One region of the Kitasatospora sp. NPDC056731 genome, then DNA from elsewhere that is predicted to be linked to it. Evidence: riboswitches for the same ligand, from Rfam matches in the RefSeq annotation. Region 1 holds a riboswitch; each other region holds the start of a gene.
What was found. Region 1 has a riboswitch for cyclic di-AMP ahead of AB0R04_RS35245 (NlpC/P60 family protein). Riboswitches for the same ligand answer to the same signal wherever they lie in the genome.
Positions count from the first base shown of each region.

Region 2: linked by a shared signal. The riboswitch ahead of AB0R04_RS15900 (transglycosylase family protein) and the one ahead of AB0R04_RS35245 (NlpC/P60 family protein) in region 1 are both predicted to bind cyclic di-AMP.
Region 3: linked by a shared signal. The riboswitch ahead of AB0R04_RS30490 (M23 family metallopeptidase) and the one ahead of AB0R04_RS35245 (NlpC/P60 family protein) in region 1 are both predicted to bind cyclic di-AMP.
Region 4: linked by a shared signal. The riboswitch ahead of AB0R04_RS32770 (transglycosylase family protein) and the one ahead of AB0R04_RS35245 (NlpC/P60 family protein) in region 1 are both predicted to bind cyclic di-AMP.

Region 1 covers NZ_JBFBNR010000060.1:14,974-21,886, forward strand. The annotation lists gene AB0R04_RS35240 (NlpC/P60 family protein) at 159-1,205, opposite strand; gene AB0R04_RS35245 (NlpC/P60 family protein) at 1,433-2,578, opposite strand; cyclic di-AMP (ydaO/yuaA leader) riboswitch at 2,589-2,738, opposite strand; gene AB0R04_RS35250 (NlpC/P60 family protein) at 3,076-4,110, opposite strand; gene AB0R04_RS35255 (NYN domain-containing protein) at 4,311-5,672, opposite strand; gene AB0R04_RS35260 (hypothetical protein) at 5,943-6,206, opposite strand; gene AB0R04_RS35265 (rhomboid family intramembrane serine protease) at 6,408-6,913, shown strand, end outside.
Region 2 covers NZ_JBFBNR010000013.1:5,664-12,576, reverse strand. The annotation lists gene AB0R04_RS15915 (MazG family protein) at 1-814, shown strand, start outside; gene AB0R04_RS15910 (SDR family NAD(P)-dependent oxidoreductase) at 832-1,257, opposite strand; gene AB0R04_RS15905 (cytochrome P450) at 1,533-2,840, shown strand; cyclic di-AMP (ydaO/yuaA leader) riboswitch at 3,051-3,218, shown strand; gene AB0R04_RS15900 (transglycosylase family protein) at 3,224-4,141, shown strand; gene eno (phosphopyruvate hydratase) at 4,425-5,711, shown strand; gene AB0R04_RS15890 (septum formation initiator family protein) at 5,943-6,473, shown strand; gene AB0R04_RS15885 (DUF501 domain-containing protein) at 6,445-6,913, shown strand, end outside.
Region 3 covers NZ_JBFBNR010000040.1:19,285-26,197, forward strand. The annotation lists gene AB0R04_RS30470 (hypothetical protein) at 1-597, opposite strand, end outside; gene AB0R04_RS30475 (sensor domain-containing protein) at 715-1,455, opposite strand; gene AB0R04_RS30480 (GNAT family protein) at 1,659-2,231, opposite strand; gene AB0R04_RS30485 (hypothetical protein) at 2,274-3,266, shown strand; gene AB0R04_RS30490 (M23 family metallopeptidase) at 3,328-4,161, opposite strand; cyclic di-AMP (ydaO/yuaA leader) riboswitch at 4,174-4,332, opposite strand; gene AB0R04_RS30495 (alpha/beta hydrolase) at 4,676-5,503, shown strand; gene AB0R04_RS30500 (TetR-like C-terminal domain-containing protein) at 5,601-6,170, shown strand; gene AB0R04_RS30505 (PP2C family protein-serine/threonine phosphatase) at 6,392-6,913, shown strand, end outside.
Region 4 covers NZ_JBFBNR010000048.1:37,871-44,783, reverse strand. The annotation lists gene AB0R04_RS32790 (helix-turn-helix transcriptional regulator) at 1-564, opposite strand, end outside; gene AB0R04_RS32785 (ATP-binding protein) at 983-1,504, shown strand; gene AB0R04_RS32780 (DUF397 domain-containing protein) at 1,899-2,162, opposite strand; gene AB0R04_RS32775 (hypothetical protein) at 2,722-3,699, shown strand; cyclic di-AMP (ydaO/yuaA leader) riboswitch at 4,131-4,291, shown strand; gene AB0R04_RS32770 (transglycosylase family protein) at 4,278-5,663, shown strand; gene AB0R04_RS32765 (hypothetical protein) at 5,874-6,074, shown strand; gene AB0R04_RS32760 (LacI family DNA-binding transcriptional regulator) at 6,146-6,913, opposite strand, start outside.

The DNA.
Region 1 (6,913 bases):
CGCCGCCCGCCCGGCCGCCGAGGGGGCCGCCGGGGCGGCCGGCGGCAGCGACAGCTGGGCCAGCCCGCCGACCGCGAGCAGCAGCGCACCACGCCGGGACAGCGTCCGGCGGGCCCTGTCTATCGGGTGGGGGGCGTCGGGGTCGGACGGTGCCGGGCTCAGAGCCGGACCACCCCCGCGACCGGCATCGCGTTGACGCTCTCGTAGCGGACCCTGGCGCCCGGGTAGGGGGCGTGCACGATCACCCCGCCGCCGGCGTACATCCCGACGTGGTGCATGTCCCGGTAGAAGATCACCAGGTCTCCCGGCCGCGCTTCGGAGAGGCTGACCCGCTGCCCGGCGTACGCCTGGGCCTGCGAGGTGCGCGGCAGGGTCACTCCGGCCTGCCGCCAGCTGTAGTACATCAGACCGGAGCAGTCGAAGGCGCGGGGCCCGGTGGATCCGTAGAGGTAGGGCGAGCCGATCATCCGCACCGCGGCGGCCAGCGCGGCCGCCCCGCGCTCGGAGGCGGGCGGGGCCGTGCCGAGGTCCAGCCGGTCGGTGCCCCGGGTGGCGCGCTGCTCGGCCTCCTGGGCGTCCTGGGCGGCCATCCGGGCCCGCTCGGCGACGCCCAGGCTGTTCAGCAGCCGCTGGGCCTTGGTGAGCCGCTGCTGGATCTGCTGCTTGCTGTCGGCGAGCGAGCGGCGGGCCTGGTCGAGTTCGGCGAGCTTGCCGGCGGTCTCGGTGCGGCGCTGGTCGAGCCGGCGCTGGCGGGTGGCCAGTTCGTGCAGGGTCTCCTGCTGCCGCTCGGCGGCCTGGTCGAGGGTGCGGGCCCGGGACAGGTAGCCCTCCGGGTCGGTGGAGAGCATCAGCTGGACGGTCTGGGCCATGCCGCCGCCGCGGTACTCGGCGCCGGCCACGGTGGCGAGGTCGCCGCGCAACTGGTTGAGCTGGTCCTGGGCGACGGCGATCTCGCCCTGGAGGACGGTCGTCTCGCCCTGGAGGCGCTGCTGCGTCTCCAGGGCGGCGTTGTACTTCTCGGACGCCTGCTCGGCCTCACCGTAGAGCTGTTCCACCTGCGCCTTGACGTCCTTGCGGGTGGGCGTGTCCGGCGCGGCGGGGGCGGCCTGGGCGCTGCCGCCCGCCGTCACGCCCAGGGCGGTGGTGGCGGCCGCGGTCAGCACCAGCGCACGGGCGAGCAGTTGGGGACGACGGTGCACGGGCATGGCGGCAGCGGCTCCGATCCGGCGGTGGGGCCCCGCCGCCGCACCAACGCGGGCGGCCCTGGAAGCGGAGTCCGGTGGCAGACGTTAGCGAGTCCGGGCAACCGAGTCCAAACCCCTGCCAACCCGAATATTTGACCCGCAATCGGACATCAGTCCGAGGCGCCGGAAAAGCCGCAGGCCCGGCCTTCCGTGGTGGAAGGCCGGGCCTGGGAGGGCCTGCGCGGGGATCAGACCCGCACGATGGAGGTCAGCGGCATGTTGCCGACCGCCTCGTAGCGGACCGACGCGCCGGGCTTGGGCGCGTGCAGCACCTGGCCGTTGCCGGCGTAGATGCCGACGTGGTGGGCGTCCCCGTAGAAGATCAGCAGGTCGCCGGGCTGGGCCTGGGAGAGGTCGGTGCCGATCCGGGTACCGGCGTGGGCCTGCTCCTGCGAGGTACGCGGCAGCGCCACGTCGACCTGGTTGAACGCCCAGACCATCAGGCCCGAGCAGTCGAAGGAGCCGGGGCCGGAGGCGCCGTAGACGTACGGGCTGCCGATCTTGGAGGCGGCGATGGACAGCGCCGCGGCGCCGCGCGAGCTGCCGGCGCTCGGCTTGGTGACCGGCGCGGCGGGGGCCTGCGACGCGCTCAGGTCGGTGCGGCTGTTGTCGCGGGAGGAGCGGTCGGCGGCCTGCTGGGCCGCCGCCTGCTGCTGGGCGGCCTTCGCGGCGGCGTCGGCCTTCGCCTTGGCCTCGGCGGCGGCCTTCTCCTCGGCCGCGCGGATCGCCTGGCGCTCCTGCTCGGACAGGGTGTTGAAGAGGTCCTGCGCGGCCTTGAGCTTGCCCTGGACCTCGTCCTTGGCGCTCTTCAGCTGCTGGGTGGTGGTCTCCATCTCGGCGAGCTTGCCCTGGGCCTCGGAGCGCACCTGGTCGAGCTTGCGCTGCTCGTCCTGGAGCTGCTTGAGCTGGCCCTTCTGGGTGCCGCCGGCCTGGTTCAGCGTGTCGGCCTGGCTCAGGAAGGTGTCCGGGCTGGCGGAGAACATCAGCTGGACGGTCTGCGATATGCCGCCGTTGCGGTACTGCTCGCCGGCGATCTCGGCCAGGCCGCCCTGAAGGTCGGTCACCTGCCCCTGCTGCCGCGCCACCTGGTCCTGGAGGTCGGTGACCTGCTTCTGCAGCTGCTGCTGCTTCTCCTGGGCGGCGTTGAGCTTCTCGGTCGCGACCTCGGCCTGCTCGTTGAGCTGGTCGACCTGCTCCTTGACCTGGTCCTTGGTCGGCTGCGGGTCGGCGTGGGCGCCGGACTGCGCGGACAGCGCGACGGCCGCGGCGGCGAAGCCGGTCATGATCGAGACCCGGGTGCGACTGGCGGGCTTGGGACGACGATGGGACGCCACGAAGGCGGACTCCTTCTTCCTACGCCGTCTACCGGGTGAGCTGACGGGTTCGGGCCGGAAGCGTGCCCTACGACGCCTCACGGCCGTTCCACCGGCCGACCTGGCGCCGATTCACCCCGGAGGAACGTGGTTCCCCGGCTCCGTTCGACAGCACCCCCGACTGCTGGGCTCCCCGTCGGGCAGGCACTGGGCCCGCCCCGCTGCGTCACGAACTCGACGGAAACCACCGCCGTCACCCTGGCTGGGCGATCGGAAGTGCGGTGGTTCGGGGCACGACCCTAGTAACTGAACCGTGATCCGTTCAAATCCTTGTCAGAAAAAAGACGGAAGAAGACCAAAGTTCTTTTGTGAATATGACACATAGTGATCACCGCCGCACGCAAAGCTGATCACTCTTCACCGGGGACTCGCGCGGCGGACAAAACCCGAACGCCACCCCCGGTCGGAGGGTGGCGTGGATCACAGGCCCGGACGGGCCCTTCGGGCGTGTCGGGACGTCAGACCCGGCGGATCGTGTTGATCGGCATCGCGTCGACCTTCATCACCTTCACCACGTCACCGGTGTGCGGCGCGTGCACCACCATGCCGTTGCCGATGTACATCCCGACGTGGTGCCGGTCGGGGCCGTAGATGACCAGGTCGCCCGGCTGGGCCTGGTCCAGCGTGACCTTGGTGCCGACGTTGCCCTGCTCCTGCGAGGTACGCGGCAGCGAGACGCCGGCCTGGCCGTACGCCCAGACCATCAGGCCCGAGCAGTCGAAGGTGGTCGAGCCGGTGGCGCCCCACACGTACGGCGAGCCCTGCTTGCTCATCGCCTTGGCGACGGCCACGCCCGCGTAGCCGCCGGCCTGCGGGAGGCTGCCGAGGTCGGCGCGGTCGCTGCCGCGCGAGGCGCGGTCGTCCTGCTGCTGCTGGGCCCGCAGCGCGGCGCGGTCGGAGGCGCTGAGCGAGTTCAGCAGGTCCTGCGCGGCCTTGAGCTTCTGGTTGACGTCCGTCTTGGCCTGGTTCAGGTCCTTGGTGGTGGAGTCGAGCGAGGCCAGGACGGCGGCGGCCTCGGACTTCTCCTGGTCCAGCCGGCGCTGCTGGTCCAGCAGCCCCTTGAGCGCCTCGGACTCGCTGGCGCTGGCCTGCTGGGCGCTGGACGCCTTCTCCAGGTAGCCGGACGGGTCCGAGGAGAGCATCAGCTGGACGGACGGGTCGATGCCGCCGGTGCGGTACTGCTCGCCCGCCACGCCGGCCAGGCCGGTCTGGAGCTGGGTCATCTCGTCCTGGCTGCGGGCCACCTTGTCCTGCAGCTGGTCGGACTGCTTGCGGAGCTGGTCGGCCCGCTCCTTGGCGCCGTTGTACTTCTCCGCCGCCTGCTCCTGGTCCTGCTGGAGCTGGTCGATCTGCGCCTTGACGTCGCTCTTGCTGGGCTGGGGCGCGGCGTGCGCGGCGACCTGCGCGGAGAGGGCGACCGCGGTCGCCGCGGCAGCGGTGAGCACGGAGACCCGGGCGCGGCTCGGCTGCTTGGGACGGCGGTGGGAGGCCAAGGGAATTGCTCCTTCTTCCATCGGCCTCACCCGATCAGGTGAGAATCCGGAAAATAGGTTTGACGCCACACCCTAGGGAAGATCCACGGGTTTTGCCACTCCCCCGAAGGCGTGAACTCCACTTCCCCCGCAGGCTTCACCGGATGTGCACACCGCCGCAAACCGGGCGCTGACCAGGCGTCATTCCGTCGCGGCAGCCGTCAGGGCCGCGCCAGCCGGTTCAGCAGCAGAACGGAGGCCACGGGGCGCGCGCCCGCCTTCCGCACGCCCTCCGCGACCTCCCGGTCGGTGGACACCACCACCACCGGACGCCCCTGCGGCTCGGCCCGCACCAGACGGCGGATCAGCTCGTCCGCGGTCTCGCCGGTCCGGCTGAACCGCACCCGCACCCCCCGCGGTGGCGCCATGATCACCGGAACGTCCAGGTCCTGCCCGTCGAACACACAGGTGACCTCCGCCTGCGTGCGCTGGGCCAGCATCGCCAGCCCGCCCAGCAGCCGGATCCGCTGCTGCTCCAGCGGCAGCGTCGGATAGCCCGTCTTGGTCACGTTGTAGCCGTCCACCACCAGGTGCACCTGCGGAATCGCCAGCAGCTGGTCCAGCAGCGCCGGATCGTCGTCGGCCAGACCGCGCCGGGCCACGTCGTGCGGCGAGGCCGCCCCCGGCACCACCGCCTCCACCAGGTCCCCCGGCCGGATCTGGGAGACCGGCAGCGCCAGCTCCCGCTGGAGCCCCTGCGCCGACTGCAGCACCGTGTCCAGCAGCAGCCGCAGCCGCATGTCCTCGACGCTGCGGCCCTCCCGGGCCGACCGGCGGCCCTGCTCGGCCGCCGTCTCCAGCTCGCCGACCCGGTGCCGCAGCCGCCGCGCCTCGGACTCCGCGGCGCCGCGCTCGACGGCCGCCTGCGCCCTCGCGGCCTCCAGCTCGGCGGTCAGCCGCCTGGTCTCGGCCTGCGCCCGGCGGGTGTCGCTCTCCAGCGAGCGCACCTTCTTGCGCAGCGACTCGGCCTCCCGGCGGACGTCCTCGGACTCCGCACGCTGCCGCTCCAGGTCCGCCCGGGCGGCGGACCGCAGCTCGGCGAGCTCCGCCTGCAGCTTCTCCACCAGCCGGGTGGCCTCGGCGGCCGCGCCCTCGGCGCCGGCCCGCTCGGCCTCCTCCCCGGCCTCGGCCACCAGCCGGCTCCAGCCGGCCGACCGCACCAGGTAGGCGGCGGCCGCGACGTCCATCGGATCGGCGGCGCCCGGGACGCTGCCCGACTCCAACGCCTTCACCAGGTCCGGCTGGCCCAGCCTCAGCCGCTCCGCTATCCGCACCCGGAACGCCGGCTCCGACTCCAGCGCCGCGGCCAGCGCCGTGGCCGCGTACTTGGCCCGCCGGGCCGGGGTGAACTTGACGTACTGGCGCAGGCTCTGCGGGAGCTCGCCGGGCGGCAGCCCGCCGAGCGCGTCCGAGGCCAGGCCGACCACGCGCCGGCGCACGCCCTCGGGCAGCGGCCGGTCCAGCTTCTCGGCAGCACGCTCCGCCACCGACTCGCCGGAACCCACCGCCTCGCCGGAGCCCACCGACTCATCGGAACCCGCCGCCTCGCCGACGGCCGCGGGCCCGGACGGGGCCGCGTCGGCGGCCTGCGCCTGCGCGGCGGCAGCAGGCTGAAGCCCCTGCGCTTCGGCGGGCTCCCTCGCTGCGTCCACCACGTCCTCGGCTCCGATCCTGGTCCTACGGGGTCACGGCCCGCGGCCGCCGCCCTGTCGTCACGCTCCGTGCGTCCTGTCTGTATTGTCCCAGCGCGGCGGGCAGGCGCGCCGCGCACCCGCCCCCCGCGCCGTCGGGCGTCAACCCTGCTCGGCGGAGGCCTCCGCGCTCTCGGCGCCCGGACGGGCCACCAGCTCGACCTGGTCCACGGCGTTGCACCAGCGGCAGCGCACCGACTCGATCGTCTCGCTCAGCACCTCGGTCTCCTCGACCTTGGACTCGCCGGCCAGGTCGAAGTGCAGGAACTCGGTGACCCGCGCGGTGCGGGTCACGTCGAAGCGGGTGAGGTTTCCGCACAGGGTGCAGCGCCAGCGCGTCTCGGCGGTCAGGGCGGGGACGGTCATCGGGGGTCCTCTCGGGTGGTCCCTGGGTGGGCTAGGCGCTCCCCCCGGGGCCCCGGCGTCGGCGGCGGGAGGCGGGATTGCCCGCCCCAAGCCTATTGCCTGAGGCAACCATCCCGGCCACCAGTCAGGAGAACGAGCGGGCTAGTCCACCTGCCGTACAAGGCCGTGTCACACGCCCGACACGGAGGGATGCTTGGCCGCATGGCACTGACGGCCCCCGGGCACACCGACGCGCGGGGCGAACGCCCGTCCGTGCCCGCCCCGGCGGTCACCTACGCCCTGATCGCGGTCAACACCCTGGTGTTCCTGCTGGGCCCGGCCGCCGGGCTCAATCCGCTGTACGGCACCGGCCAGTCCCGGCTCTGCGCGGAGCAGCGGTACGAGCAGCGCTGGGGCGTCATCCCCGCCGAGGTGCTGGCCGGCCGCCCGCTGACCGCCGAGCAGCTGGCCCAGGCCCCCGACCCGGCCCCGGGCTGCCCGGCCGCGCCCACCCCGGGCAAGCACCCGGCGCTGTCCGTCCTCACCGGGCTCTTCGTGCACGCGGGCTGGCTGCACCTGCTGGGCAACCTGCTCTTCCTCCACGTCTTCGGCCCCACCGTCGAACAGCGGCTGGGCCGGGCCCGGTTCGCCCTCTTCTACCTGGCCGCCGGCAGCCTGGCCACGTACGGCTTCGCCCTCGCCGAGGCGCACTCCCCGGGCTCCACCCG
Region 2 (6,913 bases), on a different contig from region 1:
GCTGACCGGGCAGCCGGGCGGGGCCGGGCCGACGGTGTGGCTGGGCAGCCCGGACGGGGATCCGGGGCTGACGGACGCGCTGGCGCGGCTGGCGGTGGAGCACGCGGGTGAGGTGCCGGAGATCGAGGTGCTGCCGGGGTCGTACGACCTGCCGGGGGCGCGGCTGCTGGACCTGGTGTCGGTGATGGACCGGCTGCGCTCGCCGGGCGGTTGCCCGTGGGACGCCGAGCAGACGCACGAGAGCCTGGTGAAGTACCTGGTCGAGGAGGTGTACGAGCTGGTCGAGGCGATCGAGGAGGGGGACCGGGAGACGCTGCGCGAGGAGTTGGGCGACGTGCTGCTCCAGGTGTTCTTCCACTCCCGGATCGCCGAGGAGCACCCGGAGGAGGCGTTCTCGATCGACGACGTGGCCGGTGACATCGTCGAGAAGCTGATGTACCGGCACCCGCACGTGTTCGGGGACGTCGAGGCGGAGGGCGCCGCCGAGGTGGAGGCGAACTGGGAGCAGCTGAAGGCGGCCGAGAAGGCGGACCGGGAGTCGGTGCTGGACGGCGTGCCGGCCGGGCTGCCGTCGCTGGCGTACGCGGCGAAGCTGGTGTCGCGGGTGCGCCGGGCGGGCTTCGCGGGCGTGCCGGACGAGCCGTACGCGCTGCCGGCGGAGCTGACGGCGCAGTCGGCGGGCCGGCTGCTGCTGGCGGTGGCCCAGCGGGCGCACGACGCCGGGGTGGACGTGGACGCGGCGCTGCGCTCGGCCGCGCGCGGTTACCGGGACGCGGTGCGCGCGGCCGAGGGCCTCAAGCCGGTCGGCGAGTAGCGGGCCCGGGCGGGGCCTCAGGCGGCCGTGGCGGTGTTCTCGATCGGCCGCCGCTGCCGGGGGACGACTTCGCCGATGGCCTCGCCGACAAGGGCGAGGAGTTCGGCGAGGCGTTCGAGGTCGAGGCGGGCGGGCAGTTCGGCGAGGGAGACGATCCGCTCGCCGTCGGGGCCGGCGACGCAGAACAGGTCGATGGGGCCGAGGTGCTTCTCGGCGGTGTCGACGAGGGCGGCGATGTCGCTGGGGCGGCGGATGTCGCCGCCGACGCCGACGACGGGGCAGCCCGGCCGGTCGAGTTCGGTGGCGAGGTCCTCGGCGACGCCGGCCCGCTGGTCGGCGATCAGCACTCCGGCGGCTCCGGCGGCGGCGAACCGGCGGGCGAGCTCGGCTCCCGATCCGCCGTCGAGTACCGCGATGACGACGACTGACCCGCTGACCCGCATGGTCTGCTCCTCCCTGTGGGCGACACCGCACCGGCGCCCACGATTTCTGCGGAGGATCGTAGGCAGGTCCTGACCCTCCGCAACAGGGATTACCCCTCAGGTGACCAGGGTCACGCCCGCCGCCCGGCCAAGAGCTGTCCAAGAGCTGTCCACGGACCGTCCACAAGGCGTCCACGGAGCGTTGGCGGGCCGTCCGCCGGGTGTTGACGATCCGGCCCCGCCGGTCGCGGCCGCCGGAGACGGTGCGGCCCCGACCCACCGGATACGGTCGACGCATGCCAGCGCAGCCCGACCCCGCCGCCCCGCAGCTCTTCACCTGGGAGTTCGCCACCGATCCGTACCCTGCCTACGCCTGGTTGCGCGAGCACGCCCCGGTGCACCGCACGACGCTGCCGAGCGGGGTGGAGGCCTGGCTGGTGACCCGCTACGCGGACGCGCGGCAGGCGCTGGCGGACGGCAGGCTGTCGAAGAACCCGGCGCACCACAGCGAGCAGGCGCACCGCACCGGGCGGGTGGGAATTCCGGGGGAGCGCCAGGCGGACTTGATGACACATCTGCTGAACATCGACCCGCCGGACCACACCCGGCTGCGCCGGCTGGTGTCGAAGGCGTTCACGCCGCGCCGGGTGGCGGAGTTCGAGCCGCGGGTGCAGCAGCTCACGGACCGGCTGATCGACGGCTTCGCGCAGCGCGGTTCGGCGGACCTGATCCACGAGTTCGCGTTCCCGCTCCCCATCTACGCGATCTGCGACCTGCTGGGCGTGCCGGCCGAGGACCAGGACGACTTCCGGGACTGGGCCGGGATGATGCTGCGACACACGAAGCCGGGCCACGGCGGCAGCCAACGCGGCGGCGTGGGGCGGGCGGTGAAGCGGATGCGGGCGTACCTGCTGGAGCTGATCCACCGCAAGCGGGCGGATCCGGGCGAGGACCTGATCTCGGGCCTGATCCGGGCGAGCGACCACGGCGAGCACCTGAACGAGAACGAGGCCGCCGCGATGGCGTTCATCCTCCTGTTCGCGGGGTTCGAGACGACCGTCAACCTGATCGGCAACGGCACGTACGCGCTGCTGCGCAACCCGGAGCAGCGCAGGCTGCTGCAGGAGTCGGTGGTGCGCGGCGAGACGGCGCTGCTGGACACCGGGATCGAGGAACTCCTGCGCTACGACGGGCCGGTGGAGATGGCGACGTGGCGCTTCGCGACGCGGCCGCTGTCGATCGGCGGGGTGGACATCCCGGTGGGCGATCCGGTGCTGGTGGTGCTGGCCGCGGCGGATCGCGATCCGGCCAGGTTCGCGGACGAGAACACCCTGGACCTGGCCCGCACGGATAATCCGCACCTGGGTTTCGGCCACGGGATCCACTACTGCATCGGCGCCCCGCTGGCTCGCCTGGAGGGGCGGAGCGCACTGACCACGCTGCTTTCCCGGCTGCCGGACCTGCGGCTCGCGGAAAACCCGGAGAACCTGCGCTGGCGGGGCGGCCTGATCATGCGTGGCCTGCGGGAACTCCCGGTCGAATTCACTCCGGAGGCCCGTTCTCCGCACGCGCCGGTCACGCCGACCGACGCTCCGACACGCTGACGGCACGTCTCCGGCGGGTCGTGGAGCCAGGTCTGAACCCGCATTAATCCGGACATACCGCCGCCGGTGGTAGGCGATTGACCACGCGCCGTAATTTGTGTGTGATATCGGTGATATGAGCTTGTTATTGGTCTGATGATCTGTCTACTCTCCCTGGAGTTCGCAGCTGCGGACCTCGTGCGCGGAACGCCGAATCCTGCCCGCCGCGTCACGGGAAACCGACCAGACCCTGGGCAGGGGCGGGGGAACCAGGTTTGTTGCCGTTCCCCAACGGCTTGGGGTGAAGCCGCCCGAGCGGAATCGTTTCCGCTTTCGGCGGCCGGGCCACCTCCCGGTCCGAACCCGACAGCTCACCTCGCAGGCGTGCGGAGAGGGACCTCGTCATGCTGTTCGTTGGAACTGGCCGCCACCGTCGTCGCACCCAGACCGAGAAGGCCATCGCCGTCGCCGGTGTGGCCGGCGTCGGACTCGCGATGCCGCTCCTCACCGCCACCGGCGCCTCCGCCGCCCCGGCCTCCACCTGGGACGCCGTCGCCCAGTGCGAGAGCGGCGGCAACTGGAGCATCAACACCGGCAACGGCTTCTCCGGCGGCCTGCAGTTCACGTCCAGCACCTGGAAGGCGTACGGCGGTACCTCCTACGCCCCGCAGGCCAACCAGGCCAGCAAGGCGCAGCAGATCTCGGTCGCCGAGAAGGTGCTGGCCTCGCAGGGTCCGGGCGCCTGGCCCGTCTGCTCCCAGAAGGCCGGTCTGAGCAAGGGCGGCGCCCCGGCCTCCGTGGACACCTCCACGGACGCCAAGCCCGCCAAGCAGTCCGCCGCCAAGCCGACCCAGCAGGCGCAGACCCCGAAGCCCGCCCAGCAGCCGGTCCAGCAGGCCGCCCCGAAGCCGGCCGCCCAGCAGCCCGTCCAGCAGGCCCCGCAGCAGACGCAGCCGCAGACCCAGGGCTTCTCCGGCAAGGCCGGCTGGGACGCCGATGCGAAGGTGTACTGGTACCAGAACAACGGCGCCTGGTACTGGACCAGCCACCAGAGCGTCTACCAGCAGTACGCGGGCCAGCCCGCCGCCCAGCCGCAGTACGCGCCCCGCGCCGCGCAGCCCGCACAGTCCGCCCCGGCCGCGCAGCCCGCCGCCGCGCAGGGCGGTCACGACTACGCCGTCCGGGCCGGCGACACGCTGTCGACGATCGCCGCCGCCCAGGGCGTATCCGGCGGCTGGCAGTCGGTGTACGACGGCAACCGCGGCACCGTCGGCGGCAACCCCAACCTGATCATGCCCGGCCAGGTGCTGCACCTCGGCTGAGCGGCCCGGGCCCTGAGCGGCCCGGGCCCTGAGCGGCCCGGGCCCTGCGGGCGAAGGGGGGCGGGCGCCGTCCCCCTTCGCCCGCATTCCCCCGTATTCGCCCGCTTCGATCGGGCAAGCAGGTGAACTACTGGTGGGTAGCCGGGCCACACGCTGAGACGGGACCGAGGCCAGCGCGGCCCCGGGGGCCGGGGCGGTTAGGCTCTGGTCGTAACGACTCCGCAATCGTCCCGCCGGCAGCACCCAACGTCAGCCGGACCCTGCTTCCGCAAGGAGATGCCTCGTGCCGTCCATCGATGTCGTCGTAGCCCGTGAGATTCTCGACTCGCGTGGCAACCCCACGGTCGAGGTCGAGGTCGGCCTCGACGACGGCAGCACCGGTCGTGCCGCTGTCCCGTCGGGTGCCTCCACCGGCGCCTTCGAGGCGCTGGAGCTGCGCGACGGTGACAAGAACCGCTACTTCGGCAAGGGCGTGGAGAAGGCCGTCCTGGCCGTCATCGAGCAGATCGGCCCGGAGCTGGTCGGCTACGACGCCACCGAGCAGCGCCTGATCGACCAGGCCATGCTCGACCTGGACGCCACCCCGGACAAGTCCTCGCTCGGCGCCAACGCGATCCTGGGCGTCTCGCTGGCCGTGGCGCACGCCGCCTCCGAGGCCAGCGACCTGCCGCTGTTCCGCTACCTGGGCGGCCCGAACGCGCACGTGCTGCCCGTTCCGATGATGAACATCCTCAACGGCGGTTCGCACGCGGACTCCAACGTCGACATCCAGGAGTTCATGATCGCCCCGATCGGCGCGGAGTCCTTCTCCGAGGCCGTCCGCTGGGGCGTCGAGGTCTACCACACCCTCAAGGGCGTGCTGAAGGAGCGCGGCCTGTCCACCGGCCTCGGCGACGAGGGCGGCTTCGCGCCGAACCTGGACAGCAACCGCGAGGCCCTGGACCTCATCACCGAGGCCATCCAGAAGGCCGGCTACGTGCCCGGCCGCGACATCGCGCTCGCCCTGGACGTCGCCGCGTCCGAGTTCTACGAGGACGGCGCCTACCAGTTCGAGGGCAAGGCCATCTCCGCCGCCGAGCTCATCGAGTACTACGCCGAGCTGGTCGACTCCTACCCGCTGGTCTCCATCGAGGACCCGCTGGACGAGTCGGACTGGGACGGCTGGAAGGCCATGACCGTCAAGCTGGGCGACAAGGTCCAGCTGGTCGGCGACGACCTGTTCGTCACCAACCCGGCCCGCCTGGCCAGGGGCATCGAGACCGGCACCGCCAACGCGCTGCTGGTGAAGGTGAACCAGATCGGCTCGCTGACCGAGACCCTGGACGCCGTCGAGCTGGCCCAGCGCAACGGCTACCGCTGCATGATGTCGCACCGCTCCGGCGAGACCGAGGACGTCACCATCGCCGACCTGGCCGTCGCCACCAACTGCGGCCAGATCAAGACCGGCGCCCCGGCCCGCTCCGAGCGCGTCGCCAAGTACAACCAGCTGCTGCGCATCGAGGAGATCCTCGACGACGCCGCCGAGTACGCCGGCCGCGGCGCCTTCCCGCGCTTCCGCTCTGCGGAATAGCAAGCACAGCCGCTCTGCGGAATAGCAAGCACAGCCGTTCCGCGGAGTAGCAAGCACAGCCGTTCCGCGGAGCAGCAGGCTCAGCCGCTCCTCGGAGCGGCGAGCACGGTCGCTCCGCCGACCGGTGAGCACGCCTGACCGGTGCCCCGCCGTTCACCCCGTAGGGTGGACGGCGGGGCACCGTCGCGACCAGGAGGGGAACGGGAGATGGCAGGCTGGAGGATCCCGGGCTTGGCGGCCCGGCCTCGCTTCACGAGCCGGGCGACCGTCCTCGTCCTGGTGCTCTGCTCGCTGGTGGCGATCCTCGCCTACCCGACGCGGCAGTTCATCTCCCAGCGCGCCGAGATCTCCGCCCAGCAGGCGAAGGCCGACCGCTCCCGCCAGCAGGTCGAGCAGCTGCGCCGGGAGAAGGCCCGCTGGCAGGACCCCGAGTACGTCAAGGCGCAGGCCCGCGCCCGGCTGCACTACGCGATGCCGGGGGAGACCCCGTACATCGCGGTGGATCCGGCCGGTCCGGCCGCCGCCCGGCCCTCGGCGTCCGCCACCGGTTCCGCTGCCGCCACCGGTTCCGCTGCCGCCGCCGGCTCGGCCGCCTCCGACGGCGCGTCCGGCGGCTCGGCGCGGGCCGCCAAGCCCTGGTACGCCAGCATCTGGGACTCGGTCGACGCCGCCGACACCACCGACGCCGCCGCCCCGGCCCCCGCCTCCCCCCGTCCGCTCCCACCGTCCCCCGCTGGAGACACCTCCCCCCATGACCACTGAGAACCACCCCGCCGTCTCCGACGCCGACGTCGCCGCCATCGCCGCCCAGCTCGGCCGGGTGCCGCGCGGCCTGCGCGGCGTGGCGCACCGCTGCCCCTGCGGCAACCCGGACGTCGTGGAGACGGCCCCCCGACTGCCGGACGGCACGCCGTTCCCGACGCTGTACTACCTGACCTGCCCCAAGGCCGCCTCGCTGATCGGCACCCTGGAGGCGGACGGCGTGATGAAGGAGCAGACCGCCCGGCTCGCCGAGGACCCGGAGCTGGCCGCCGCCTACCAGAAGGCGCACGAGGACTACATCGCCCGGCGCGACGCCATCGAGGTGCTGGAGGGCTTCCCGAGCGCCGGCGGCATGCCGGACCGGGTGAAGTGCCTGCACGTGCTGGTCGGCCACTCGCTGGCGGCCGGCGAGGGCGTCAACCCGCTCGGCGACGAGGCGA
Region 3 (6,913 bases), on a different contig from region 1:
GAGGCCGTGGCCGTCGTGCAGCGGCTGGACGCGGACCTCGCCGTCCGGGGAGGTCACCCGGACGAGTTCCACCAGGGCGGCCAACTGTCGCTCGGGGCCGAACAGTTCGGGGTAAGCGAAGAGCAGGTAGCCGCTCAGGGTGAGCGCGAAGGCGCCGTCCGCGAACGGCAGTCGGGGCAGCGCGGCGGCCACGTACTGCTGCGGGTGCGCGGCCGAGTCGGCGGCGAACAGGCGGCGGGCGCGGTCCCAGCTGCGCAGGTAGCGGTCCGGCCGGCAGGAGCGCGGCGACGGGTACAGGTGCGGGCGGGCGGCCATCGCGGTGGCCATCGACGCCCGGGCCGTCAGCGCGTGGGCCGCGACCTCGGGTGCGGGGAGCGCGTACGCCGGGTCGGCGGCGATCACCCGGCAGCCGAGCCGGCGCGCCTCGGCGGCCAGGCCGGCCGCGCCGCCCGGGCAGTCCAGCACCGGGCCCGGCAGCGCGGCGAGTTGGGCCCGGGTGAGGTCGAACAGGTCGCAGTACTCGTCCAGCGGGCGGGAGGTGACCAGGATGTCCCGGCCCAGGGCGCCCGGGTCGGCAGGGGTGTGTGCGGCGGCCACCCGGCCATCCGAACACGGGCTGGCCCCGCCCGCATCCGGAGCACGTCCGGGGCGCGGGCGGGGCCGGGAAGCGGGCGGGGCCGGGGAGGGCTGCGGGGCCGGGAAGGCCCGCGGGGTTCAGCGGCCGAGCAGGCCCTGGGCAGCGGCCCGGTTCACGTTGGTCAGGCCGCGGACCAGCTGCGCGGTGAGGATGATGAGCAGCACCCCGACCAGCGAGAAGCCGGCGATCTGCCAGGCCCCCTCGACGTAGTAGACGTGCTGGACGTTGTCGCTGTCGTAGAAGTCGAAGATCCGGTACCCGCGCCACGGGGTGAAGGCCGGGAAGACCCACTGGTAGAGCGGGTACAGCGCCATCGCCCAGCCGAGCAGCAGGAACACCAGCGACAGGACGAAGCTGAGGACCGCCCACGGGAACATCACCACCTGGTAGAACGCGGCCTTCCACCCGGCCGGGTCCGCCAGCCGCGCGGTGATCGCCCCCCAGGTGCCCGGGCGGGTCTGGCGCACCGGCGCCGGGGCGGGCACGTCCAGGGCCAGCATGCCGCGCACCCGGGCCCGCTCCATCCGGCCCATGCCGCGGGCGACGGTGGTCAGGAGGGCGAGGATGGGCAGGCCGAGGACGGTGACGAAGGTGCCGACCCCCATGCAGAACAGCACGATCGAGACGGAGAAGCCGATGACCGACAGCGGCAGGCCGGTGAGCGTGTAGCCGATCTCGCGGTAGTAGTGCTTGGAGAACGGCGCCCGCCAGACGGCCGGCGGCTCCTCGGTCCGGTGGGCCCGAGCGGGACGCGGGTCGTCGCCGTAACCACCGAGGACGTCCCACTCACGGTCCTGCGTGCTTCGGCTGATGCTCATGTCCCGGCCCCGGTCCCTCGTTCTCGGCTGCTGATGGCATCAGTCTGGTCGAACGGCGGGCCGGGGAGGATCCGGAGGCCTGGCGGATCGGGGGTGGGGTTAACCCCCCGGGCCTGACCCGGCAGGCCTGCCCCGGGTCCGCGCCGGATGTCCACTCCGGACGTCCACGCCGGATGTCCACGCCGGACGTCCGCGCCGCAAGGTCAGCCGGCCGCGCCGGTCCACTCGTCGGCGAGCAGCGAGTACAGGTACGAGTCGGACCAGGCGCCGCCCTTGTACTGGTCGTGCCGGACCCGCCCCTCCAACTGGAACCCGAGCCGGAGCAGCACCTTGGCGGAGGCGGCGTTGTCCACGTCGACCCGGGCCGCCAGCCGGTGCAGGCCGAGGGCCTCGAAGGAGAGCTCGCAGAGCAGGCCAGCGATCTCGCCCGCGTAGCCGCGGCCCCAGACGTCGCGGCCCAGCACGTAGCCGAGGTGGGCGGAGCGGTGTTTGCCGAGGGTGAGGGAGGCGTGGGCGATCGGCACGGCGTCCACCGGGTCCTCGGCGTCGTCGCGCCGGGTGACGGCCAGCCGGTAGGTGTCCCGCTCCGGCGCCATCGCCTCCTCCAGGTAGAGCTCGATCTGGTCGGCGCAGGTTTCGCGGTCGCGCGGCTCGAAGGGGAGGTAGCGGGTGACCTCCGGATCGCTGAACAGCCCGTGCAGCGCGTCCACGTCGCCGGGGGTGTGGTGATACTCGCGGATGGCCAGCCGGGGGCCGGTGAGTCGTACGGGGACCATGGCAGCCGACCCTACTCCCGGCCAGCGGTTACCGTTCGAGCTATGAACGACGAAGACCTGCGGCTCGCCCCGCGCACCAGGGCCGCCGACCTGCTCGCCTGGGCGGCGGAAGAGGACCGCACCCCGGTGGCCGAAGCGCCGCTGCGCGCGGTACTGGCCCTGCTGGAGCTGGGCGAGGGCAGGATGCACGACGGCTGGCCCGAACTGACCTCGAACGCGGTGGAGCACCTGCTGTACGAGCGGCTCTACCTGTACGTCCAACCCGAACCGGAGGCGGACCCGCTGGCATACGGCAACGCCGTCCGGCTGCTGACCGACCACCAGCGGGCCGCCAAGCGGCTCAACGCCAAGCGCCAGGAGCGGCTGCACGCCGAGGCCGAGTGGCAGGGCGAGGTCGCGGCCGGGCTGCTGCGCCGCGCCGACCTGGTGACCTGGCCCCGGCTGTACGCGCTGCTGCTGCACGCGTACGGGGCGGACGTCGCGGATCCGGAGGCGGTGCGGGAGTGGCTGGCCGGCTTCCGGGAGCTGGCGCAGGAGGAGCGGCTGGCCAGGTTCGCCGCACTGGCGCAGACCGGCTGGCTGGACGAGGTGGACGAGCAGGGCTGGAGCCCGACCCGGGTGATCTCGGTCGGCATGGCCACCGACGGCGCGCGCCGGCTGCTGGAGCAGGGCCTGATGCGGCGCAGCTACCGCAACCTGACCGAGCTGACCGCGCTGGGGCGGCCGATGCCGGACGAACTGGCCGGGGACTTCGGGGCGTTCGAGGAGGCGGCGGTGGAGGCCGCGCTCGACCTGTACGGGGAGTGGACGGTGCCCGGGCTGCCGCGACTGCTGGTGGAGGAGTTCCCGGACCTCGCGCCGGAGCCGGGGCAGGAGGAGATCGACGCGTACCTGGCGGGGCTGGCGCAGGAGGAGTTCGACGCCCGCCTGGAGGAGCTGGCGGGGCCGGCGCAGGAAGAGTCCGACGCGCACCCGGCGGGGCCGGCCGACCCGGCGGACCAGGAAGACCCGGCGGCGGACCCGACGCAGGAGTGACGCGGCGAAGCCCCGGCCGCCGGTGCCTTTCGGTTCCGGCGGCCGGGGCTTCGCGGGTGCGTCAGGGGTTGAGGCCGCGCTGCTGGAACCAGGTCTCCGGGTCGACGGGGGCGCCGCCACCGGGGCGGACCTCCACGTGCAGGTGCGCCCCGGTGACGTTGCCGGTGGCGCCGACCTTGCCGATCTGCTGGCCGGAGCCGACCTTGCCGGAGCCCTTGATGATCGAGGAGAGGTGGCAGTACCAGATCTCGGTGCCGTCGGGCAGGGTCTCGACGATCCGGTAGCCGTACGAGCCGGACCAGCCGGCCGAGGTGATGGTGCCCTGGCCGACCGCGTAGACGGGGGTGCCGGTGTCGGCGGCGAAGTCCAGGCCGGTGTGCAGGTGGGCCCAGTAGCGGGCGCTCTGGCCGTAGTGGGCGGTGAGGTGGTAGTCGCGCACCGGCAGGGTGAGGGCGGCGGCCTTGGCCCGCTCGGCCTCCTCGGCGGCTCGCTTGGCCTCGGCCTCCTTGGCGGCGGCCTTGGCCTCCGCCTCCTTCGCGGCCTGGACGCGGGCGTCCTCCTCGGCGGCGGTGCGCTGGCTGTCGGCCTGCAGCTGGATGCGGGCGGCGAGCGCGAGGCCGGGGTCGGCGGAGAGGGCGACCGGGGTCTCGTCCGGGGTCTCGATGGCGGGGGCGGCGGCCGGGGTGGCGGAGGCGAAGCCGGTGGCGCCCAGGGTGGCGGCGACGGCGGTGACGCCGAGCAGCGGGGAGGTCCCACGGACCTGACGCGGCATCCGGTGCCGGTTGGTCTCGGCGTCGGGGCCCGCGTACTCGGGGCCGTCCGGGCCGGGGTGGTCGAGGAGCCGGGTACCTGCTGCGAGGCCGGCCGGGTGTGCCGGGGTGTGCGTCGACGCCACGGAGGCGCGCTCCTTTCCTTCCTTCGCGCCTACCGGGTTAGCTGACGGGTTCGGAGCAGGAAGGTCTCCTACGGCTGGGCCGGAGCCCTGCCGATTCACCCCAAGGAACGTGGTTCCCCGGCTCCCTGACCTGCCCGGAGGCCGGTCGGCGGGATTAGGCGACGGCGCACGGTGCCGTCTGGGTACGGCGTTGAGGACCGCGCTGCGTTATCAAACGTTAATCCTAGGAGGCCCTGATTCCAAGCCGTTCGCCCGGGACGACCGGAGACGGACGGGGCACTCTGGGATGCGAAGGGCGTTTTGTCCCCCTTGAGCCCCTTGGGCACGCTTGAGCACCATTGACGCCACCTCACGTGATCGGACGTCAACGGACGGCCCTTCATTCAGGCGCTCCCCGCCGACCTCCCCCGCCCCACAGGGCGCGAAGGCTTGACGGCTAAGGCTATTAGCCTTAGCTTTATGGCTATCGGCAGCACCGTCGAAGCCCCGCACCGGCAGCCCCCGGAGGCCCACCATGAACGCCACCAGCGCCCCCACCACCCAGTACCTCGACGTCACCGGCGGCCGCCTCGCCTACGACGACACCCGGCAGGGCGACGGCACCCCCGTCGTGCTGCTCCCCGGAATGCTCGACACCCGCGCCGCCTACCGGCACCTCCACCCGCTGCTGGCCGCCGCCGGCCGCCGGGTCATCACCATGGACCTGCGCGGCTTCGGCGAATCCTCGATCATCTGGGACGACTACTCCCCCGCCGCCATCGCCACCGACGTCCTCGCCCTGCTCGACCACCTCGACATCGAGCGCGCCGTCCTGGTCGGCAACTCCTACACCGGCGCGACGGTCGTCAAGGCCGCCGGCGACGCCCCGGAGCGGGTCGCCGGCATCGCCCTGATCGACGCCTTCGTCGAGAACACCCCGCCCGGCGCCCTCATGCGCGGCGCCCTCCGCGTCATGGGCGCCCTGACCGTCCACTCGCCCGCCTTCTGGGGCCTCTACCACCGCAAGCTGGCCTACCCGGGCGCCAAGCCCGCCGACTTCGACACGTACGTGGCCGGACTCGTCGCCGCCATGCGCACCCCCGGCCGCAAGACCGCCACCCGCGGACACGTCGGCGGGGACTCCGCGCCCGTCGGCTGGACCGCGGCCGTCCGCTGCCCCTCGCTCGTCATCATGGGCAGCAAGGACCCCGACTTCCCCAAGCCGGAGGCCGTCGCCGACCGGCAGGCCGCCGCGCTCGACGCGCGGAAGGTCATGATCGACGGATCCGGGCACTACCCGATGGCCGACAACCCGCAGGCCACCGCCGGCGCCCTGCTGCCCTTCCTCGCCGAACTCGCCTGAGCCCCGCCCACCCCGTCCGCCCACGTCAGCCCCGCCCCCACGCGCCGCCCCGCCCCGCCCCGCCACGTACGCCTTCCACCGACGGAGAGCCCACACCATGCCCCGAGTAGGACTCACCCCCGAGCAGGTCGTCGACCACGCCCTCGCCCTCATCGACGAGCAGGGCGCCGACGCCCTCACCCTGGCCGCCGTCGCCGCCCGGGCCGGGGTCGCCACCCCGTCGCTGTACAAGCACGTCAGCGGCGGCCTCGCCGAACTGCGGCGGCTCATCGCCGTCCGGGTCACCGAGGAACTCGCCGACCGGCTCGCCGAGGCCGCCGTCGGCCGCAGCGGGGACGACGCCGTCGCCACCGTCCTGCGCGCCTACCACGCGTACGCCACCGAGCACCCGCACCGCTACAACGCCCTCCCCCAGGCCCCGCAGCCGGACGACGACCTCACCCGCGCGGCCGGCCGGCTCGTCGGGGTGATCATCGCCGTCCTGCGGGAGTACGGCCTCGACGGCGCGGAGGCGATCCACGCCGCCCGCACCGTCCGCTCCGTCGCCCACGGCTTCGCCTCCCTCTCCATCGGCGGCGGCTTCCAGCTCGCCGAAGACCTGGCCACCACCCAGAGCCGCCTCATCACCCTCCTCACCACCGGCCTCCGCAGCTGGCCCACCCCCTGAGACGCCGGCTACCGCACCGACCGCGGCACGACCCGCCCGGCCTCCCGCAACGGCGGAACCACCACCACACCGGGTGAGGCATGCACGAGAAGTCGGGCCCGCCGACTTCCGGTGCGGCGGGCAGGCAGCGGGCCTGGGGGTGGTGGGGGTGGACGGGTTAGTGTGGCCGGGCTGACTGGTGGTCATGACAGGGGACCGCCGACCCCTTGGCGGAGGTCCACGTGCCCGCACCGATAGCGAGGGCGCGGCGGTGGTACCTGCGGCTGCTGGACGGGAACGCCCGGGCCGCGCGGTACGCGCTGGGGGTGCTGCTCGGGGTGACGGCGGTGCTGAGCGTCCTGCCGATCGTGCTGCCGTACAGCTGGCCGCCGTCGGCGCTGGTGCTGCCGCTGGTGGTCGGCGGGCTGCTGTTGCGGCGCGGGCAGCTGCTGGTGCTGGTGTGCGCGGCGCTGGCCGGCGGGGTGCTGGGGGCTGTGGTGCGGGATCCGCTCGGGGTGCGGATCGGGGTGACGCTGGTACTGGCCGCGACCGCGGTGACGGTGCTGGCCGCGAACCGGTTCCGGCACCGGCTGGGTCTGCGCGGGACGCAGGGCGATTCGATGCTGCTGGAGCTGGCCGAGCACACCCGGACGCTGGCCCGGCTTCCGGAGCGGCTGCTCGACTGGCACTTCGACAGTGCGCTGGCGCCGGCCGGCGACACCTCGTTCTCGGGTGACTTCCTGCTGTGCGCGCACCGCCCCGAG
Region 4 (6,913 bases), on a different contig from region 1:
GGGCCCGCCGACGGGGCGGCGCAGCGCGGCCTCGTCGATCACGGCCCACAGCCGCGGGCTGGCGCCCTCGGTCAGCAGCTTCTGGCGACGCAGGCGGAGGCTGACCCGCCGCTCGATCTCCTCCTCGCTGACGACCGGTCGACTCTGTCCGAAAACCGCCCGTGCGTACTCCTCGGACTGCAGCAGTCCGGGGATGAACTGCACCTCGTAGGTGCGGATCAGCTGGGCGGCCTCCTCCAGGCCGACGTAGGTCTGGAACCAGCCCGGCAGCACGTCGTTGAAGCTGTGCCACCAGCCGGACTTGTTGGCCTCGCGGACCAGCCCGAGCAGCGCCTCCCGCTCCAGGCCGTCGTCCACGCCGTAGAGGCTGAGCAGGTCGGCGACGTCGCGCTCCTTGAAGCTGACGCGGCCGAGTTCCATGCGGCTGATCTTGGACTCGGAGGCCCTGATCGCGTAGCCGGCGTCCTCGCGCGTGATGCCGCGCGTCTCACGCAGGCGACGCAGCTGAGACCCGAGGAGGATCCGGCGGACCATCGAGCCGCCGCCCGGCTGAACTGTGGTCATGCGGTCGAAACCTCCACCTAGGGCAAACAGCGCACAGTCTGCCATCAGTTGAGCGCTCACGGTGCCGATACTGACGGATGTTCCTATCAGTTCCACACTCCACACACCAGGATGCACGTGCATCCGGCGCTTGCATATGCCAATAGTGCGACTGCACGTGAATCGACTCTTGCATCTGCAGTGAGCGCACACCACCATGGTGCACGTGCACCTGCACATCCCTGGCAATCCCGCGGGCTCCGCGTCGACCCCACGCGCGACTCCGTGCACCGACCCGGCAGCGTTCCCCCGCGCCACCGGGGGATCGTGTGCGCGCGCGCTGGTCGAGGGGGCGGCCGAGCGGCCGAGCGAGTCGGAGGTGACCGGCATGACCCCGGCGGGTCCAGCCGTGTCCGCCCCCTTATGGGAGGAGCTCTTCATGAGCACCGGTACGGCTTTGGCGGTTGACCCCCATGTGGTCACCTGTACGCTCGCTCCTCGCTTCGAAGCCGTCAGAACCGCGCGCGACTTCGCCAGAACCTCTCTTCAGCGCTGGGGCCTGATGGAGCTGTTCGACGACGTCGCGCTGGTGGCCTCGGAGCTGGTGACCAACGCACTGCGGCATGCGATCGGCGCACGGCCCGACCATGCGGGTGGCGCCCAGGGCGAGTACGACTTTCCCATACAGCCGACCCCTGAAGGCCGGCTGCCGATCCGAATAAGCCTGGTCCACCGCTCTCCCCAGGTGGTCTGCGCGGTGAGCGACCCGAGCTGCATCGGCCCGGTCGCCCGGGAGGCGGACTTCGTCGCCGAGTCCGGCCGCGGACTGCACCTGGTGGAGTCCTTCAGCCGCTCCTGGGGTTGGCACCCGCTGGGCAGCGGCAAGGTGGTCTGGGCCCTGTTCGAGGCGGAGCCGGCCACCGGTTCCGAACTCGGTGGACGGCACCGGCGCTCGGCCTAGCGCCAGGCGGCGCGCGGCCGGCCGAGGGAGGCCCCGGGAGGACCGCACCCCGGGCTCCGCGGGGCGGCTCGACGGGCCTGGCGCAGGTGCGCCACGGGCTCCGGCTCAGTCCTCAGGACGATTCCCACGACGATTGCCGGGCCGGCCCCCCGGACGAGCCGGCCGGACTGACGGCCGGGCACCCCGGCGGCCCGACCCCCGTCCGCGTCCGGGCCCCCAACCGTGCGCGGGACCACCCGCCGCGCCTGCGCGCGGTCGGCCGCGAGAACGCCCGTCGAGAGAGCGCCCGTCGCGAGAGCACCCGTCGCGTGGCCTCGGACCGGCCCCGGACAAGACAAAGGCCGTCGCGGTGTCAGCACCCACGACGGCCCCCCGATGGCAGGACGGCGGCCGGTCAGACCGCCAGGTGGTCGAACTCCCCGTCCTTGGCCCCCAGCAGCAGGGCGGCGATCTCGGCCCGGGTGTAGATGAGCGCCGGCCCTTCCGGGAAGCGCGAGTTGCGCATCGCCACATCGCCCCCCGGCAGGGCCGCGAACTCGACGCAGTTCCCCTGGGAGTTGCTGTGCAGGCTCTTCTGCCAGAGAACCCCCTTGAGGTCGGCGGCCGCCATCCCGTTGTAGGTGTCGTACGAGCCGTGCGTGTCCTGCGAGTCGTGCATAGAAATCTCCCGAAGAGCTCCGGAGTGGTCGTCCAGCGCGGCGCCCCCGGCACCCGCCGAACGAACGGACCGGCCCCGTACCGGCCCGGCACAACGCCTCACTTGACGCGATGATAGCTGCTGTGCACGTGCATCAGCACGGGACATTGCAGGTGCACGAGGCCTTTCACCGGCAGTTCCGAACTCTTCACGGGCCCTTCTCCTGACGGTACGTAAACGGACATAGCCGAGTGAATCGCCAGATTCTCGATAACCGGCCGTGAGCGATTCCCCGCTGAATGTTGATCTTCAGGCGCCCGGAGTCGCGCTGCCGTGACGCTCCGTCAGGCGACCTCCTGGCTGTGAGACATCTCACGCGCCACACAGGCAACTCGACGCCCCGTCGGACACGTCAGGGCTACGAGCGGTGATCGCTCGAAGGCTGGGTGAGATATGTCCGGATTGCGGGCAAACCGCCCGGACGGACACGGCGGGAACGCGGCACACCCGCCATGACCACGTGAAACTCGAACGGCAGCCGAATGCAGGCCTGACGGGCCGATGTCCTACGATCTCCGGCATGAGCACCGCAGCCATCCCGGGCGCGCCACTGCCCGTCCGCACTCCAGGCTCCCGTGCGCGGGGGCGCCACCGCCGCCCCGAGCGCCCCGAGATCCCGGCCGGCTCCCCGGCCCTGGTGCTCGCCGTGCCCGCGACCGCCGGGCCCGAGTCCCGCTCGGTCGTCGAGGAGCTGCTGTCGATCGTCCGCAGCGAGCAGAGCGGCATCCAGACCGCCGTCGGCTACCTCCCGGGCGAAGCCGCCCAGGGGGTCGACAGTGACGACCGCACCGTCGCCGAACTGCTGGCCATGGCCGCCGAGGCGGGCCTGCCCGCGCCGGTCCTGGTGCCGCTGGTACCCGGCCCGCACGGATTCCTGACCGAACTTCACGCCCTCGCCGCGGAATACGGAGCCCCCGTCACCGACGTGCTCGGCCCGCACCCGCTGCTCGCCGAGGCCGTGCACGTGCGCCTGTCCGAGGCCGGCCTGGCACGCGCCGACCGGGCCCGGCTGTTCGCCATCGCGACCGCCGCGGACGGCGTCGTGCTGACCACCGTCGGCGGCGAGGAGGCCGCCGCCGCGGCCGGCATCACCGGCGTCCTGCTGGCGGCCCGGCTGGCCGTCCCGGTCGTGCCCGCCGCGCTCGACGTGCCGGGCTCGGTCGCCGCAGCCGTCAACCACCTCAAGGAGACCGGTTCCCAGCGCCCGGCGCTGGCCCCGCTGGTGATCGGGCCGGAGGCCGACTCCGAGCTGCTCGCCACGGCCGCCGAGGAGACCGGCTGCCCGTCCGCGGCGCCGCTGGGCGCCTACCCGACGGTCGGCCAGCTGATCGCCGCCACCTACCTGGCCGCGCTGCCGACACCCTCCCCCGAGGCCCTGGCGCAGGCCGAGGCCGAGGCGGCGGAGGCCGCCGAGGGCGCGCACGCCGACCACTCCGGCCGGGGCGGTCACGCCGCCCACGCCGCTCGCACCGCCACCGAGGAGTCGGCCGGCCAGTAGCGGTCACCGCACGCGTGAAGGGCCCGGAACGGCTACGTTCCGGGCCCTTCCTGCCTGTCCCGTAAGGGAGTTAAGGGGCGAATAGGTGTGATGTCCGTTCTATCCGCATTTGTTCACCGTCGCTCGATCCATCCCCCGACGGCCGCAGCGTGGACGCACCTCCTTCTCGGCGGGCAGGCCCCCGGGCGACCCGACCCGCCGTCACCCGCACCCTGAAGCACAGACAGTTGTGCACGCCCTTCTCGACGTTGCCGGAAATCGGCCATTTCCGATCATGGCGAGCAAGGGGAACGACCGTTCTCGCCAAACCGTGATGCGCGTCACAGGTGTTTGCAGTTTGAACTTAAGTCTGCTTAACGTGCTCCCCGTTCGTGGCCACACGAACCCAGTTCATCCGCGACGCCGAGTCCTGCCGTCGGATGTCCTGGCAGCGCGAAAACGCACCACGGCAGGAGCGGGGGACCCACAGGTAAGTCGCCCCGGACCGTTCCCCGGAACGATCCAGGGCTAGGGGTGAAGCCGCGCCCACAGCGCGGCCGGGCAACTCCAGCCCGAATCCGACAGCTCACCTCGCAGGCGTGGGAGAGGACTACGTCTTCATGCTGCCCACCAACGGCACCCGTCTGTCCAGTCGTACCCGACGCGTGATCGCCGCCATCGGCGTCGCGGGCGTCGGCCTCACCATCCCCTGCCTCACCTCCGGCACCGCCTCCGCCGCCTCCGTCGCCACCTGGGACAAGGTCGCCCAGTGCGAGAGCACCGGCAACTGGAGCATCAACACCGGCAACGGTTTCTACGGCGGACTGCAGTTCACCTCCAGCACCTGGGCCGCCTTCGGCGGCACCGCGTACGCCCCCCAGGCCAACCAGGCCACCAAGGCGCAGCAGATCGCCGTCGCCGAGAAGGTCCTCGCCTCGCAGGGCCCCGGCGCTTGGCCGGTGTGCTCGGTCCAGGCCGGCCTGACCAAGGGCGGCGCCGCGGCCACCGTCGACACCTCGGCCGGCTCGACCACCGGCTCGGCTGCCAGCTCGACCGCCACCAAGCCCGCCGCGAAGCCGGCCACCCCGGCCGCCAAGCCCGCGCAGAGCCAGGCCCCGGCCACCCCGGCCGCGAAGCCCGCCAAGCCGGCGGCACCGGCCCAGGACCAGGCACAGGCCCCCGCCGACTCCGCCAACGGCACCTCGGCGCAGAAGGGCCAGAGCCAGGCCCAGAACAGCGCCCAGCCCCAGGGCGACGACTACACCGTCGCCTCCGGCGACTGGCTGTCCTCGATCGCCGACAAGCACAACCTCCAGGGCGGCTGGCAGCGGCTGTACGAGCTCAACCGCGGCACCCTGACCGAGGGTCCGGACACCATCTACCCGGGCCAGCGCCTCTCGTTCAAGGACGGCGGCCAGGCCCAGCAGTCGGCTCAGACCGACCAGTCCGGCTCGGACTTCACCTGGTTCGACCGTTCGCAGAAGTCCGGCCAGACCTCCAACGGCGCCGCCGTGAACGCCAAGCCGACCGCCCAGCCGCAGGCCCCGGCCCCGGCCCCGGCCACCAAGCCGGCTTCCAAGCCGGCCGCCCAGGCGCAGACCCCCGCTCAGGCGCCGGCCGCCACCGGCAGCATGGCCGCCGCGGTCTCCTTCGCCCAGTCGAAGGTCGGCCAGGCGTACGTCTACGGCGGTACCGGCAACGGCGGTTGGGACTGCTCCGGCCTGACCCAGGCCGCGCTGCGCGCCGCGGGCGTCTCCGTCCCGCGCGTCGCCGCCGACCAGGCCGCCGCCAGCACCCGCGTCTCGCTGGACAGCCTGCAGGCGGGCGACCTGCTGTTCTGGTCCAACAACGGCCAGAACTCCGGCGTCTACCACGTCGCGATCTACATCGGCGGCGGCCAGTACGTCGAGGCCGCCAACCCGAGCTCGGGCGTGCGCCTGCAGACCGTCGCCAACTGGGCGCCGGACTTCGCCGGCCGGGTCTGAGCACGACCCGCGGGTGACAGCTGACAACTGACGGCTGACAGATAACAGATTTCAGATAACAGATTTCATCATCTGTTATCTGTCAGCCGCCGCCCGCCCCGGCGGTCGCCCGGCGCCGCAGGAAGGCCGCCGGGCAGGACCGCCCGAGGCCATGGTCAAAGCCCGCCCCCAGCGGGCATGCTGCTGCTCCGCACCCGAGGAGGAGTCACCATGGCCCAGGTCACCGTCACACTCGACGCCAACCTCGCGATCGACGCGATGATGCTCTCCGGCACCAAGAACCCGCAGGACGCCGTCGAACTCGTCCTGCGCGACTACCTGGCCCGCGGCCGCCGCACCGAGACCCGCACCGGCGACGCCACCGACGGCCAACGGCTCACCGAGAGCCGCCCCACGGACCACGAGGGCTGACCCGGCACCCGGGCGGCACGCAACGGGCCCCGGAGAGCAACAGCTCTCCGGGGCCCATCCGTTGACCGCCCTCAGCGCGCGCAGGCCCCCGTGGAGCCGCGCATGACCAGCTCCGGCTGGAACATGAACTCCCCGCGCTGGACCGCGTTTCCGCCGACCTCCTCCAGCAGCGCGTCCACCGCCGCGGTCGCCATCGCCTCGACCGGCTGGCGGATCGTGGTCAACGGCGGCTCGGTGAAGGCGATCAGCGGCGAGTCGTCGAAGCCGACCACCGAGACGTCGTGCGGCACCGACAGTCCACGCTGCCGCACCGCCCGGATCGCCCCGAGCGCCATCATGTCGCTGCCGCAGACGATCGCCGTGCAGCCCTTGTCCAGCAGTGCGCCGGCCGCCGCGTGCCCGCCCTCCACGCTGAACAGCGTGTGGTGGACGAGTTCCTCGGCCTCCTCCTGGCTCCGTCCCAGCACCTCGCGCATCGCCGCCGTGAAGCCCTCGATCTTGCGCAGCACCGGCACGTACCGCCGCTGCCCGACGGCCAGCCCGATCCGCTCGTGCCCGAGTTCGGCCAGGTGCTGGACGGCCATCCACATCGCGGCCCGGTCGTCCGGCGAGATGAACGGCGCGTCGATCCGCACGCTGTAGCCGTTGATCAGCACGAACGGCACCCCGCGCCCGGTCAGCCGGGCGTAGCGGTCGTGGTCGGCGGTGGAGTCGGCGTGCAGCCCGGAGACGAAGACGATGCCCGCCACACCCCGGTCGACCAGCATCTCGACCAGTTCGTCCTCGGTGGACCCGCCCGGCGTCTGGGTGCACAGCACCGGGGTGTACCCGTGCCGGCT